3 regions of the Mesorhizobium sp. M0563 genome follow, and region 3 is predicted to be linked to each of the others. Evidence: predicted binding sites of a transcription regulator. Region 3 holds the regulator's gene; each other region holds the start of a gene.
What was found. The regulator PhoB, encoded in region 3, activates phosphate uptake and scavenging genes when phosphate is short. The targets are predictions, from matches to a motif close to TGTCATNNANCTGTCAT.
Positions count from the first base shown of each region.

Region 1: the regulator PhoB is predicted to act here: its motif matches at 1,785-1,801, upstream of NKI50_RS26270 (alkaline phosphatase D family protein).
Region 2: the regulator PhoB is predicted to act here: its motif matches at 2,024-2,040, upstream of NKI50_RS25825 (LTA synthase family protein).

Region 1 is NZ_JAMYQV010000026.1:11,522-15,979, forward strand. It holds gene NKI50_RS26265 (hypothetical protein) at 1-91, shown strand, start outside; gene NKI50_RS26270 (alkaline phosphatase D family protein) at 138-1,712, opposite strand; gene NKI50_RS26275 (MFS transporter) at 2,078-3,361, opposite strand; gene NKI50_RS26280 (TetR/AcrR family transcriptional regulator) at 3,444-4,049, shown strand; gene NKI50_RS26285 (hypothetical protein) at 4,147-4,458, shown strand, end outside.
Region 2 is NZ_JAMYQV010000025.1:20,970-25,427, forward strand. It holds gene fabG (3-oxoacyl-[acyl-carrier-protein] reductase) at 71-808, opposite strand; gene fabD (ACP S-malonyltransferase) at 869-1,834, opposite strand; gene NKI50_RS25825 (LTA synthase family protein) at 2,081-4,006, shown strand; gene NKI50_RS25830 (pilus assembly protein TadG-related protein) at 4,046-4,458, opposite strand, start outside.
Region 3 is NZ_JAMYQV010000010.1:55,695-60,152, reverse strand. It holds gene pstB (phosphate ABC transporter ATP-binding protein PstB) at 1-575, shown strand, start outside; gene phoU (phosphate signaling complex protein PhoU) at 608-1,315, shown strand; gene phoB (phosphate regulon transcriptional regulator PhoB) at 1,332-2,021, shown strand; gene NKI50_RS14950 (ROK family protein) at 2,031-3,275, opposite strand; gene xylF (D-xylose ABC transporter substrate-binding protein) at 3,562-4,458, shown strand, end outside.

The DNA.
Region 1 (4,458 bases), on a different contig from region 3:
AGTCAGCGCCGCCTTCAAGCAAAGGCAGCAAAATGCCGGATGCGACAGCGCCGTCTGGCCCAACATTCCCGTCGTCTGCTATCCCGATTGATACACGTCCTACCCTCGGGCTGGCCCGAGGATAATGGTGCAGTCGCTCACGCCGACCGGACCGGATCGAGCGTGACCTTGTAGAGTTCGCTGTCGTCGCGATCCATCAGCCGCACCGTCAGCTGCTCTGTAGCGCCATCGATATCGACAAGTCCGAAGAACTGCAGGCCGGCCGACGGCGGCAGGTTCTGACCCTGCTCGGCAGTCGGTGCCTTGATGAACTTCAGCTCCGGGCCGAAGGTCATGTCGAAACCATTCGGTCCGAATGTGCCTGAATGGATCGGACCCGAAACGAATTCCCAGAACGGATTGAAGTCCTGGAACTGCGCCTTGTCCGGATTGTAGTAATGCGCGGCCGTGTAATGCACGTCTGCGGTGAGCCAAACGGTATTGCTGATGCCCGCGTTCTTTATATAGCGAAGAAGGTGGGCAATTTCCAGCTCGCGCCCCTTGGCCGGGCCATTGTCGCCATTGCTGACTGCCTCGGCCCCGACCTTCTTGGTACCGTCATTCCAGACCACGAGGCCGAGCGGCATATCGGCGGCGATGATTTTCCACGTCGCGTTGGAATTTGCCAGCTCACGCTTCAACCACTTAATCTGCTGTTCGCCGAGGATGCGCGATTGCGGCGTCATCGTCTCCTGCATATCCGGGCCGTTGGGGCCGCGGTAGGAACGCATGTCGAGGAAGAACACATCGAGCAGCGGCCCATAAGCGATCTTGCGGTAGACGCGGCCCGGCTCCGACAGTTCGTAGCGGATCGTCGTCATCTCGTGGAAGGCGCGCGCAGCACGTGCCGCCAGCACATGGATCGATTTTTCGGTGTAGCGGTCGTCGGCGGTCAGGTCCTTCGAGTCCGACCAGTTGTTAAGCACCTCATGGTCGTCCCACTGATAGAAAGTCGGGCAGATGGCACTGAGCGCAAGAACGTTCTTGTCCATCAGGTTGTATTTCCACTGCGCCCGGTATTCGTCCAGCGTCTCGGCAACCTTGCGCTTTTCGTCGATCAGCACTGTGTTTTTCCACTTGTCGCCATTGGGCAGGTCGACCTCGTCCTTCATCGCACCATCGGCATAGACCGTATCGCCCGAATGCAGGAAGAAGTCGGGCGTGTGCTTGGCGATCGTGGCGTAGGTCTTCATGCCGGTCTCGTCGATGCCCCAGCCTTGGCCGGCGGTGTCGCCCGACCAGGCGAAACGAATGTCGCGCTTCGAGGCAGGTGCCGTGCGGAAGCGGCCGACGATCGGCTCCGAAACGGCGTTGATGTCGGCAAGATCGGCCGCCACCATGCGGTAGAAAATGTCCTGGTCGGAGGCGAGATCGGTAAGCAGCCGCTTCACCGTATAGTCGCTGGCCGGCGACGTATCGAGCGGCGCCAGGCGGACGGCATTGGCGAAATTTTCCGTCGACGACACTTCGAACATGACGCGCGACGGCCGGTCCGTGCGCGTCCAGACCATGCCGCTGGTCGCGTCGACATCGCCGGACTGAATGCCATGGGTGAAGGCCGGGCGCTGATTGGCGCGCGAGTAATAGGGAAGGGCGAGACCCGAGGCGCCGACCAGGCCAACGGCGCTGGCCGACGTGACGAAAGCGCGCCGCGTCATTGAAATCTTGTTCATGGCTGTCTCCTGGATGGCGTTGAACGTCGCCGCCAAGCTCCAGCTTCAATGTTTCAGGCACATTTCGAAACGATGAAGGTTTTCTGACATCAACAAGCGGGAAGGCTGGACCGCTCGGCGGCGAAGCTGCTGATCTCCCCCTTGCGGGTCCCTTGCGGGGGAGATGGCCGGCAGGCCAGAGGGGGGCGCTGTCCCGCCGACGTACAAATCAGAAAGAAATCAGACGGAGCAGCGGAGTTTGGGCAGAACATTGCGTAAAGTCGGAGGCTGGCGAACCTTCGCGCCCCCTCTGCCCTGCCGGGCATCTCCCCCGCGAGGGGGGAGATCGGCAATTTGGCCGACGGCATCTCTCCTGCAACGAGAAGCTATGCCGCCTGCGGTTCAGGATCGAACGCCGGGCGGCTGGTGTTGATCAGCAGCGAGATGCAGGCGGCGGCTATTGCCGTCATGCCGGCGATCAGGAAGGCAAGCTCGTAATTGCCCTGCAACTCACGCATAGTGCCACCGAAAAAGGCCGCTGTCGCTGCGCCGACTTGATGGCCGGCGACGATCCAGCCGAAGACGATCGGCCCGCTGCGGTCGCCGAACGCCTCGTTGGAAAGCCGCAGCGTCGGCGGCACTGTGGCGATCCAGTCCAGTCCGTAAAATACGGCGAAGATGATCAGGCTGGTCGCCGAGAAGCCGGAATAGGGCAGATAGATCAGCGACAGGCCGCGAATGCCGTAATAGATGCCGAGCAGCTTGCGCGGGTCGAAACGGTCGGTGAGCCAGCCCGACAGCGTCGTGCCAATAAGATCGAAGATACCCATCATCGAGAGCAGGCCCGCGGCCTGCACTTCGCCGATGCCCATATCGCCGCAAAAGGCGATCAGGTGCGTGCCGACCAACCCGTTGGTGGTGAAGCCGCAAACGAAGAAGGTGGCGAACAGGTACCAGAACACACGCGTACCGGCGGCGCGGCGCAACGTGCTCAGCGTATGCGCGAGGAAATTGCCTTGCGCGGCCGGCGGCGCGGGCGGCACATCGTCGAGCTCGGCGCCATAGCGGACCATGCCGATCGCGGCCGGACGCTCCGGTACCAGCATATAAACCAGCGGCACCAAGGCGGCGGTGGCCACGGCAATGGCAATAGCGACCGGCTTCCAGCCGCCAGACTGGGCGAGCGAGGCGAGCAGCGGCAGGAAGACCAGCAGCCCGGTGGCGCTGGACGCCGACATCAGTCCCATCACAAGGCCGCGATTGGTCTTGAACCAGCGGTTGACGATGGTGGCGCCGAGCACGGTGGCGACGGCGCCCGAGCTGATGCCGGAAAACACGCCCCAGGTGAGGAGCAGATGCCACGGCTTGGTCATCAGCAGGCTGAGCGCGGTCGATCCCGACATCAACAGCAGCGCGGCAAGCAAGGTGCGGCGCAGCCCGATCCGCTCCATCAGCGCCGCGGCAAACGGCCCAGTCAGGCCATAGAGGAAGATGCCGGTGGCCGCGGCCAGCGAGACGACGTCGCGCCGCCAGCCGAAACTATTCTCCAGCGGCAGCATCATGACTGCCGGCGCCGAACGCAGGCCCGCGGCGATCAGCAGGCAGAGGAAGATGACGGCGACCACGACGAAAGCGTAGCGCTGGCCAAACGGGCGGGATTGAGCTATCATGTTACTGACCGGTACGTTTCAGATGTGCGGAACATACGTACCGACCGGTAACATTGTCAACCAGGCAATCGGCAAACCAGACATGAAAAGCATTGAACCAACGATCAACGAGAATGGCGCACCGCTGCCTCGCGCCGCCGAACGGATTCTCCAGGTGGCGCGCGACCTGTTCTACCGGCAAGGCATCAGGGCGATCGGCGTCGACGAGATCGTACGGCGTGCCGGCGTCACCAAGCCAAGCCTCTACCGCAGCTTTCCGTCCAAGGATGAGTTGGCCGCATCCTATCTTCGGCACTATGACCTCGAATTCTGGGAGCGCTTCGACGAGGCGGTGAATGCCCATCCCGGCGATCCGCGCGCGCAGATCGTCGCCTTCCTGACGCGTGTCGGCAAGCGCACGCAAAGGCCCGACTATCGCGGCTGCGGCATGACCAATGCCGCGGTCGAATATCCCGAACACGGCCATCCGGCCCGCGTCGTGAGCGAGGCCAACAAGCAGGAATTGCGCCGGCGCCTGCGTGCTATGGCGGCGGCGATGGGCGCCGGCGACGCCGACACGCTGGGTGACGGGCTGCTGCTCCTGATCGAGGGAGCCTATATCAGCGGCCAGTTGTTCGGTGCCGGCGGACCGGCGCAGTCGGTGGCCCGCAACGCCGATCTTCTGATCGAGGCAAGCTTGAGGAAATAGCGTTCCGTTTACCAGGTCACTGTGAGCAGCCTGACTTCGTCTAGGCTGCTGCTGAATTTGACGGTACGCTGCGGCAGCCCGAACGGAGTTGTCCGCCATGCGCGCTCTTTTGATCCCGCTTGCCCTCGCCGGTTTCTGCCAGGCGGCCCGGGCTGGCGGCATATCCAGCGTCTATACCGATCTCGTCTGGGAGAAGGACTGCGTGACTTATGCCCAGGCGGAGGAAGGCGACGGCGACTGGGCCGACCTCGCCTGTTCGGGCTATGGCGGCTACCCGGTGATGGTTTCTTACGACGATGCGCGGGAATCGCTGTTCTACGGGTTTCCACCTGGCGACATGACCACGGTCTGGGAAAGCTTTTCCGGCCTCAACTCGGCTGGACCCAAAGTCGAGTGGCGTATCGAAACC
Region 2 (4,458 bases), on a different contig from region 3:
GCCGGGTTGCGGGCGGCATTACACGAAAAATCCCGTGCATCCAAGACGGAATGAAGCGTTTTCCCAAGTGTTAGATCATTGCCATGCCGCCATTGACATGAACGGTCTGGCCGGTGACGTAGGCCGCCTCATTGGAAGCGAGGTAGGCGACGGCAGAGGCGACTTCGGCGCCCGTGCCCATGCGCCGCGTCGGGATCGCCGCCATGATCGCCTCTTTCTGCTTGTCGTTGAGCTTGTCGGTCATCGCCGATTCGATGAAGCCCGGGGCGACGCAGTTGACGGTTATATTGCGGGTGGCGATCTCCTGCGCCAGCGATTTGGAAAAGCCGATCATTCCGGCTTTGGAGGCGCAATAATTGGCCTGGCCGGGATTGCCGGTGACGCCGACCACTGAAGTGATGTTGATGATGCGGCCATGGCGGCGCCGCATCATCGGATGGGTAAGCTCGCGGGTCAGCCGGAACACGGCGGTCAAGTTGACCTCGATCACGCTATCCCAGTCGGCATCAGCCATGCGTACGAACAACCCGTCCTTCGTGATGCCGGCATTGTTGACGAGGATGTCGACGCCTTCGAGATCGGCCTCCGCCTTCTGGCCAAGCGCCTTGACCTCGTCGCGATTGGAAAGATTGGCCGGAAACAGCTTGACCCGGTCGCCCAGTTCGGCGGCCAGCGCCTCCAGTTTCTCGATACGCGTGCCGTGCAGGCCGACGATGGCGCCCTGGCCATGCAGTACGCGGGCGATCGCCTCGCCGATGCCCCCCGATGCGCCGGTGACGAGCGCCTTGCGGCCGGTCAATTCGAACATTTTTGTCTCCTGATCTGAGCGAACACCCTTCGCACGGAGCGGGGTCAAATCGCCAGTTGATTATGCAAGCGCCGCCAGCGCCGCCTCGACATCCGCCGCGGATCCGATTGCGCTGGTGGCAATATCGCGGTTAATGCGCCGCGCCAGCCCCGACAGAACCTTGCCGGCGCCTACTTCATATAGCGTCGCAACGCCATTCGCGCCGAACCACTCCACCGTTTCGCGCCAGCGCACGCGCCCGATCACTTGTTCGACGAGGCGGCGGGCGATCTCGTCGGGATCGCTCGTCGGGGTCACCGTAACATTGGAGACCAGCGGCACGGCCGGTGCACTCTTCGTCACGGCGGCCAGTGCCTCCCGCATGATCTCGGCCGCCGGCTTCATCAATGCCGAATGGAAGGGCGCCGAAACCTGCAGCATGAGCGCCCGCTTGGCGCCCTTCTCCGTGCATAGCTTCGCCGCCAGTTCGACCGCCGACCTGGCGCCGGAGATTACCAGCTGGCCGCCGCCATTATCATTGGCGATCTGGCAAACCAAGGCTTGCGCGGGATCTTTGGCCGCGCCTTGGGCAGCCTCTGCGCAGGCGGCTTCGACGTCGGCTTGTTCCAGCCCGATGATCGCCGCCATGGCGCCCTCGCCGGCCGGTACCGCCGCCTGCATGGCGTTACCCCGGATGCGCAACAGTCGGGCGGCGTCGGCGACCGAAACGAAACCGGCGGCCGCAAGTGCCGAATATTCGCCAAGCGAGTGGCCGGCGACATAGGTGACCTTGCCTTTCAGGGAGAAGCCGCGCGCCTCCAACGCCCGGATTGCGGCAAGCGACACCGCCATCAGCGCCGGCTGGGCATTGGCGGTCAGCGTCAGCGTCTCTTCCGGGCCTTCCCAGATAAGCTTCGATAGATTTTCGCCGAGCGCATCATCGACTTCCTCGAAGATCCGCCGCGATTCAACAAAGGTATCGGCAAGGTCCTTGCCCATGCTGACAGCCTGGCTGCCCTGCCCCGGAAAGGTGAATGCGATGGCCATCGGCGGCTCCCAGCTGCTGGTTCTCGTTGCCTGTGACGCAAGGCGTGCGGCCAAGTCAAGTCCAACCTTGACCGCGCAACGTCGGCCGAGTGCCTGTTTCGGCAGGCTTTTTGGCGATCACTCATGATGAAAACCGCTCACGATTTGTTTGCTGGCTCTTCTTATTTCCGCCACAGGCGCTAGCTTTGCGTGACAGTTCGATGACAGTCGAGTGACGCTTTTGTTGCGGGCCGGGGAACTATCGCAGTGGCAAAGACCAAGAAGAGCGCAGCCGAGGCCGCGCCACAGTTTCTCGAAGGCGATCCGGCCACCGGCTATCTGCCAGGGCGCAAATGGCCTGTCATCCGCTATGGCTTCATCAGCCTGTTGGCCGCGGCCATCCTGGTGTTCGCTATCGAATTGATCGTGCGCGGCAACTTTGCCGGCACCATCGACTTCTTTCTGCAGCCCTTCAAACCCGGCTGGACCACAATCATCATTTTTGCGTTGATCCTCATAGGGCTCGACGCCGTGCTCGGCCGCAGCCATCAGAGCCTGATGATCCTCGCGCCGCTGACGTTGTCGCTGGCGTTCGTCGGCCACCAGAAGTCGCTCTATCTCGGCGATCCGCTCTATCCGACCGATTTCCTCTATTCCCGGCAGATCGTGGCGCTGATGCCGCTCCTGGTACGCGATCGCCCGGGAACCGCCATTGCCCTGGCGATCGGCATCGTCGGCGGGCTGTCGCTTCTCGTCTATGGCTGGCGGCTATGGCGCCGCCGCGTTCCGGCGCTCAGCCACAAGGGCCGCCTTGCCCGGCTGACGCTGACAGTGCCGCTGATCGCCTTCTTCGTCTCCATCATGGACTATGCCACTTTCTCATGGACGCGCGACCGGCTGCAGATCATCCCGATCATGTGGGACCAGAAGGAAAACTATGCCTCGAACGGTTTTGCGCTCGCATTCGCGCTGAACGTCCCGATGGCCCATGTCTCGGCGCCGCCCGGCTATTCCGGCAAGGCGATCGAAGCGATCGGCAAACCGCAGGTGACGGTCTCGGTACCCGCCGAGAAGCCCGACATCATCGTCGTCATGAGCGAATCCTTCTGGGATCCGACCAAGCTGCCCGGCGTCACCATCACGCCCGACCCTATCCCCAATGTGCGGGCACTGCGCACGGGCTACATGTTCTCGCCCGAATTCGGCGGCATGACGGCCAACATCGAGTTCGAGGCCCTGACCGGCTTTTCCAACGCCTTCCTGCCGGCGGGCAGTATTCCTTACCAGCAATATGTGCGGACACCGACCCCGTCACTGGCGACCTTCCTGAAAAGTCAGGGCTATCGGGCACGCGCCATCCACCCCGGCACCAACTGGTTCTGGAACCGGGGAGCCGTCTATGCCGATTTCGGCTTCAACGACTTCAAGTCCGAGGAGACGTTGCCGCCCATGCAAAAACGCGGACCGCTCGCGTCGGACGCGGCGATGACCGACGAGATCATCCACGAGGCCGATACCAGCGCCGAGCCGGTGTTCTTTTTCGCCGTCAGCCTGCAGAACCACGGGCCGTATGAGCCGTATCGCTATAACAATCCGACCCATAAGGTGCAGGCGCCGATCAGCCAATGGGCGCGTGAATCGCTGTTGAGCTACGCCGAAGGCTCTTCCGACGCGGACCGCGGCCTCGAGCGGCTGATCGAATGGGCGAAGAAACGCCAGCGGCCGACGGTCATCGCCTTCTTCGGCGACCATCTGCCGCCGCTTGGGCCGGTCTACGTCGAGACCGGTTTCATGAAGGACAATGTCGCGCCGCGCAAGGAGGCGGCCGACCAGATGCTGCTGCATCACCAGACGCCGCTGATCGTCTGGTCGAACCGCAGCGGCCCGGCCGAGGATCTCGGCGCCGTCAGCCCAGCCTTCCTGCCCTACCATATCCTGAAGACTGCCGGCATCAGTCATCCCTATTATACCGGCTTCCTCGGCCAGTTGCGGGAGCACTACCGCGTCATCGACCGCAATTTGCTGTTGGCACCGGCGGGCGACGCCACCCCCGATTGGTCGCGTCAGAAAGAGATCGACCCGGCAATCCGCGACTTCCGTCTGCTGCAGTACGACATGATGTTCGGCAAGCGCCATGCGGCGCCCGACTTCTTCCCCGAAACCACAGGCAAAGTGGCTGCGCACACGAGTTGAGCAGCGGCGGCGGAACGGCCGTTGGGCGACTGACGTCGTTCAGTTCGTCAAGTGCAGTTGCGAGATCGAGCTTCCGATTTTCAGGAAGACGCTTTCGAGCTGACTGACGTCGTTGGTCGGGTAATAATCCGACGGCGACGACGCGCAGGCCTCGTAGAGCTTGCGGTTGGCTGCGGTGTCGGCCTGCAGCAGTACTGTGAAGATCTGCACGTCCTGTTTCTTCAACGTGTTGCAGACATTGGTTGTCCAGTCGTCGACATTGCGCGCGGCCGCGGTCTGGTCGCTGGATCCGAACCGACCCGAAGCCAGGAACCCGTAAGAACCATAGTCCGACTTCTGTGGCGTATCCTTCGCGCCATAGACAACATTTTCGCCGTCGGTGAGCAGCAGCACCGTTTTGGTCGTGCCTGACGCCCTGAACGGCGCGCCGTCACTGTAGGGCGGTTCCGGCG
Region 3 (4,458 bases):
CAGCCGAGGGCCAGGTGCTGCTCGACGGCAAGAACATTCTCGACCGCTCGCAGGACCTCAATCTCCTGAGGACCAAGATCGGCATGGTGTTCCAGAAGCCGACGCCGTTCCCGATGTCGATCTACGAGAACATCGCCTTCGGCGTCAGGCTTTATGAGAATCTGGGCAAGTCCGAAATGGACGGCCGCGTCGAACAAGCGTTGAAGCGGGCCGCGCTGTGGGGCGAGGTCAAGGACAAGCTCAACGCCAGCGGCTTGAGCCTGTCAGGCGGCCAGCAGCAGCGGCTTTGTATTGCCCGCACCGTGGCGGTGAAGCCGGAAGTCATTCTGCTCGACGAGCCGGCTTCGGCACTCGACCCGCTGTCGACCGCCAAGATCGAGGAACTGATCGACGAATTGCAAGCCGACTACACGATCGTCATCGTCACCCACAACATGCAGCAGGCGGCGCGCGTATCGCGCCAGACCGCCTTCATGTATCTGGGTGAACTGGTAGAGTTCGACCGGACCGAGAAGATCTTCACGTCGCCCCGCGAGAAGCGCACGCAGGATTACATCACCGGCCGCTTCGGCTGAGCCGTTCCGATCACGCATATGAGGACAGGACCATGGGCGAACACACAGTCGCTTCTTTCGACGAGGATCTCGAGCAGATCAGCAAGCTGATCCGCGACATGGCCGACCTCGCCGGTTCGATGGTCGGCGGGGCGACCAAGGCCCTGTTGAATTCTGACAACGTGCTGGCGCAACGCGTCGTTTCCGACGATGCCATCATGGATGCGCGTCAACGCGAACTGGACGACCGCGCCATCACCCTGATCGCCAAGCGCCAGCCGATGGCCCACGATCTGCGCCATGTCGTCGGGGCGATCCGCATGGCCGGCGATCTCGAACGCATCGGCGACCTTGCCAAGAATATCGCCAAGCGTGTGAGTGCGGTCGGCCTTAGCGTCACACCGCGCGACCTATCGCATTCCATCGATGCGATGGCGCAGCTGGTGCTCATCCAGGTGCAGGGCGTCATCGAGGAGTATGCTGCAGGCGATGCGGCCGCGTTGGCCAAGCTACGCGCCGCCGACGAGCGCATCGACGTCAAATATACGTCGGTGTTCCGCGAACTGTTGACCTACATGATGGAAGACCCGCGCAACATCACCGCTTGCACGCATCTGCTGTTCTGCGCCAAGAATCTGGAGCGGATCGGCGACCATGTCACCAACATCGCCGAAAATGCGTATTATGTGCTGACCGGCGAGCAATTGCCGGTCAATCGTCCGAAGCAAGACGAAACGACAATGTCCGCACCGGCGACATGATGGGGGTGCCCAGCCGATGATCGCACCACGCATAATGGTGGTGGAGGACGAGGAGCCGTTGGGTGTGCTGCTCCGCTACAATCTCGAATCCGAAGGCTACCAGGTCGAGGTGGTGACACGCGGCGACGAAGCCGAGATCCGTTTGCAGGAGAATGTGCCCGATCTTCTGGTGCTCGACTGGATGATACCAGCGGTTTCCGGCATCGAGCTCTGCCGCCGGTTGCGGGTGCGCCCCGAAACCGAACGGCTGCCGATCATCATGCTGACCGCGCGCGGCGAGGAGAGCGACCGGGTACGCGGTCTTTCGACCGGCGCCGACGACTATCTGGTCAAACCGTTTTCGACACCGGAATTCATGGCCAGGGTCAAGGCGCTGCTGCGCCGCGCCAAGCCGGAAGTGCTGTCCAGCGTGCTGAAGGTCGGCGACATCGTGCTCGATCGCGAATCGCACAGGGTGTATCGCAAGAAGACCGAGATCCGGCTCGGGCCGACCGAATTCCGGTTGCTCGAATTCATGATGCGGCATCCGGGCCGCGTCTTCTCGCGCAGCCAGTTACTCGATAATGTCTGGGGCGAGACGATCTATATCGACGAACGCACCGTCGACGTGCATGTCGGGCGGCTGCGCAAAGCCGTCAACAACGGCCGCATGCCTGATGTCATCCGCACCATCCGCGGTGCCGGCTACGCGATCAGGGAAGATTGACCCGCCCAGTCAGGCTACGTTCTTTCTGACGCCGGGCCTCATTTGCGCGCCCGGCGCGAAAATCTGCTGGTCGACGAAGCTTAACGCCCGCATTGCACAGCCTTCGCGGATCAGCGGCAATTCGTTCGGCTCGGTATCGAAGGAGATCGAGCCCGAATGCTGGCCGCCGGCGGTCTGGGCGATGGCCTTCCGCAAGGCCGGCTCGATCAGATCAAAGGCGGCGGCACTGGCGCCGACCATTGCGACCGGTGCCGGATCGATCAGCGCGAACAGCGAGCCGAGACCGAAACCCAGCGCTTCGCCGGCCTTGCGGTAGGCATCGCGTTCCGGCCCGTCCTTCTCGCGCGCCCGAACCGCCAGCGCGCGCATGTCGGCGTCGCTGACGTCGGCGACCGGTTGGCTGTCTTCGCTCATCTGCGTGGCGTTGCGCCAGATGGCGTAATTGCCGGCATAGGCCTCGATGCAGCCGCGCCGCCCGCAACGGCAGAGCGCGCCGCCCGGACGATGGATCATGTGGCCAAACTCGCCGCCCGAGGAATGCGTGCCGGTGAACAGCTCGCCCTTCAACACCAGCCCCATGCCGATGCCGTGCGAAAGCAGGATGGCGATGAAGTCGTCGCGATAGCGATCCGGATCGCGCCAGCGCAAAGCCACCGCCATCATATTGCAGTCGTTCTCCACCGTGGCCGGGATGCCGAATTCATCTTCCAGCATGTCGGCAAAGGCGATGTCCGTCTGGGGCGTGATCGGCGACCACAGCATGGCGCGTGCAGGGGAGTCGGTAATTCCCTGAATCGCCAGGGCGATGCGGGCGACACTGCGGACGTCAAGATCTGGATCGTCCAGCCGGCGCCGGACGATGGCCATGCATTCGCGGATCAGTTCGTCGCGCGGCATGGTCAGCGTGTCCAGCCGGCGCTGTTCCTCGGCGACCACCTGCCCCGCATAGTCGATGATGGCGGCCGACAGGAAATTCAGCGACAACACCACGGTCAGCACCGCCGCCGCTTCCGGATTGAGGGCGAGGCCGACCTGCGGACGACCGCGTTTCAACGAAACGGGTTCGCTTGCCTTGCTCTCGGCGAGGATGCCTTCCCGTATCAGGTCGGAGGAGATCGCCGATATGGTCGAATGGCTGAGGCCGGTGGTTGCGGCGATCTCCGTACGCGATGGCTGGCCGGCCCGGCGCACGGCCGAGATCACCATCGCCCGGTTGCGCCGGCGCAAATCGTCATGGCGGATTCCGACCGACATCGTTTTGCTTTCCTCCCGGTTTGCCGCGGCCGCTCATGAACCGGAAGCCGTCGGTAATGCCGACAAATAGTGTCAGATGAGGCAAATAGTGTCAGATGCAGGTGGCGCTGTCATCGTTTATTCCGAAGCTCGAAAAAACTCGCAGCAACATCAAAATCCATCAGAATCGATGTTGACAGCAGCGGGAGATCGGGCCAGTATTTTTTCGAGGCTCGAAAAAATTAGCGCCTCTAAGCTGGCCTTTGGGGCCAATTGGTCACGCCGTACGCGGCGCAGGGAGGATATGATGAAGAAATTCACGACCGCCATTCTGGCGGGTGTCGCCATGACGCTGGCGCTTGCGTCGGTGGCGCAGGCTAAGGACAAGGTCATCGGCGTTTCCTGGTCGAACTTCCAGGAAGAGCGCTGGAAGACCGACGAAGCCGCAATGAAGGCGGCCATCGAGGCCGCAGGCGACAAGTATATTTCCGCCGACGCACAGTCCAACCCCGGCAAGCAGCTCACCGACGTCGAGAGCCTGATCTCGCAGGGCGCCAACGCACTGATCATCCTGGCGCAGGACGCCTCGGCGATAGGGCCGGCCGTGCAGAAGGCGCTGGACGAAGGTATTCCGGTTGTCGGCTACGACCGGCTGATCGAGAACAAGGACGTCTTTTACCTGACCTTCGACAACAAGGAAGTCGGCCGCATGCAGGCCCGCGACGTGTTCAAGGTGAAGCCGGAAGGCAACTATGTCTTCATCAAGGGCTCGGGCGCCGATCCGAATGCCGATTTCCTTTTTGCCGGTTCGATGGAAGTGCTGAAGGACGCCATCGACAGCGGCAAGATCAGGAATGTCGGCGAGGCCTATACCGACGGCTGGCTGCCGGCCAACGCCCAGAAGAACATGGAACAGTTCCTGACCGCGAACGACAACAAGGTCGATGCGGTGGTCGCCGCTAACGACGGCACTGCCGGCGGCGTCGTCGCCGCACTGACGGCGCAAGGGTTGGCTGGATCGGTTCCGGTCTCGGGCCAGGACGGCGACCACGCCGCGCTGAATCGCATCGCGCTCGGCACACAGACGGTCTCGGTGTGGAAGGACGCGCGCGAGCTCGGCAAGAACGCCGCCGAGATCGCCTCACAATTGGCCGACGGCAAGCAGATGACCGACATTGCCGGCGTGAAGGATTTCACCACGCCC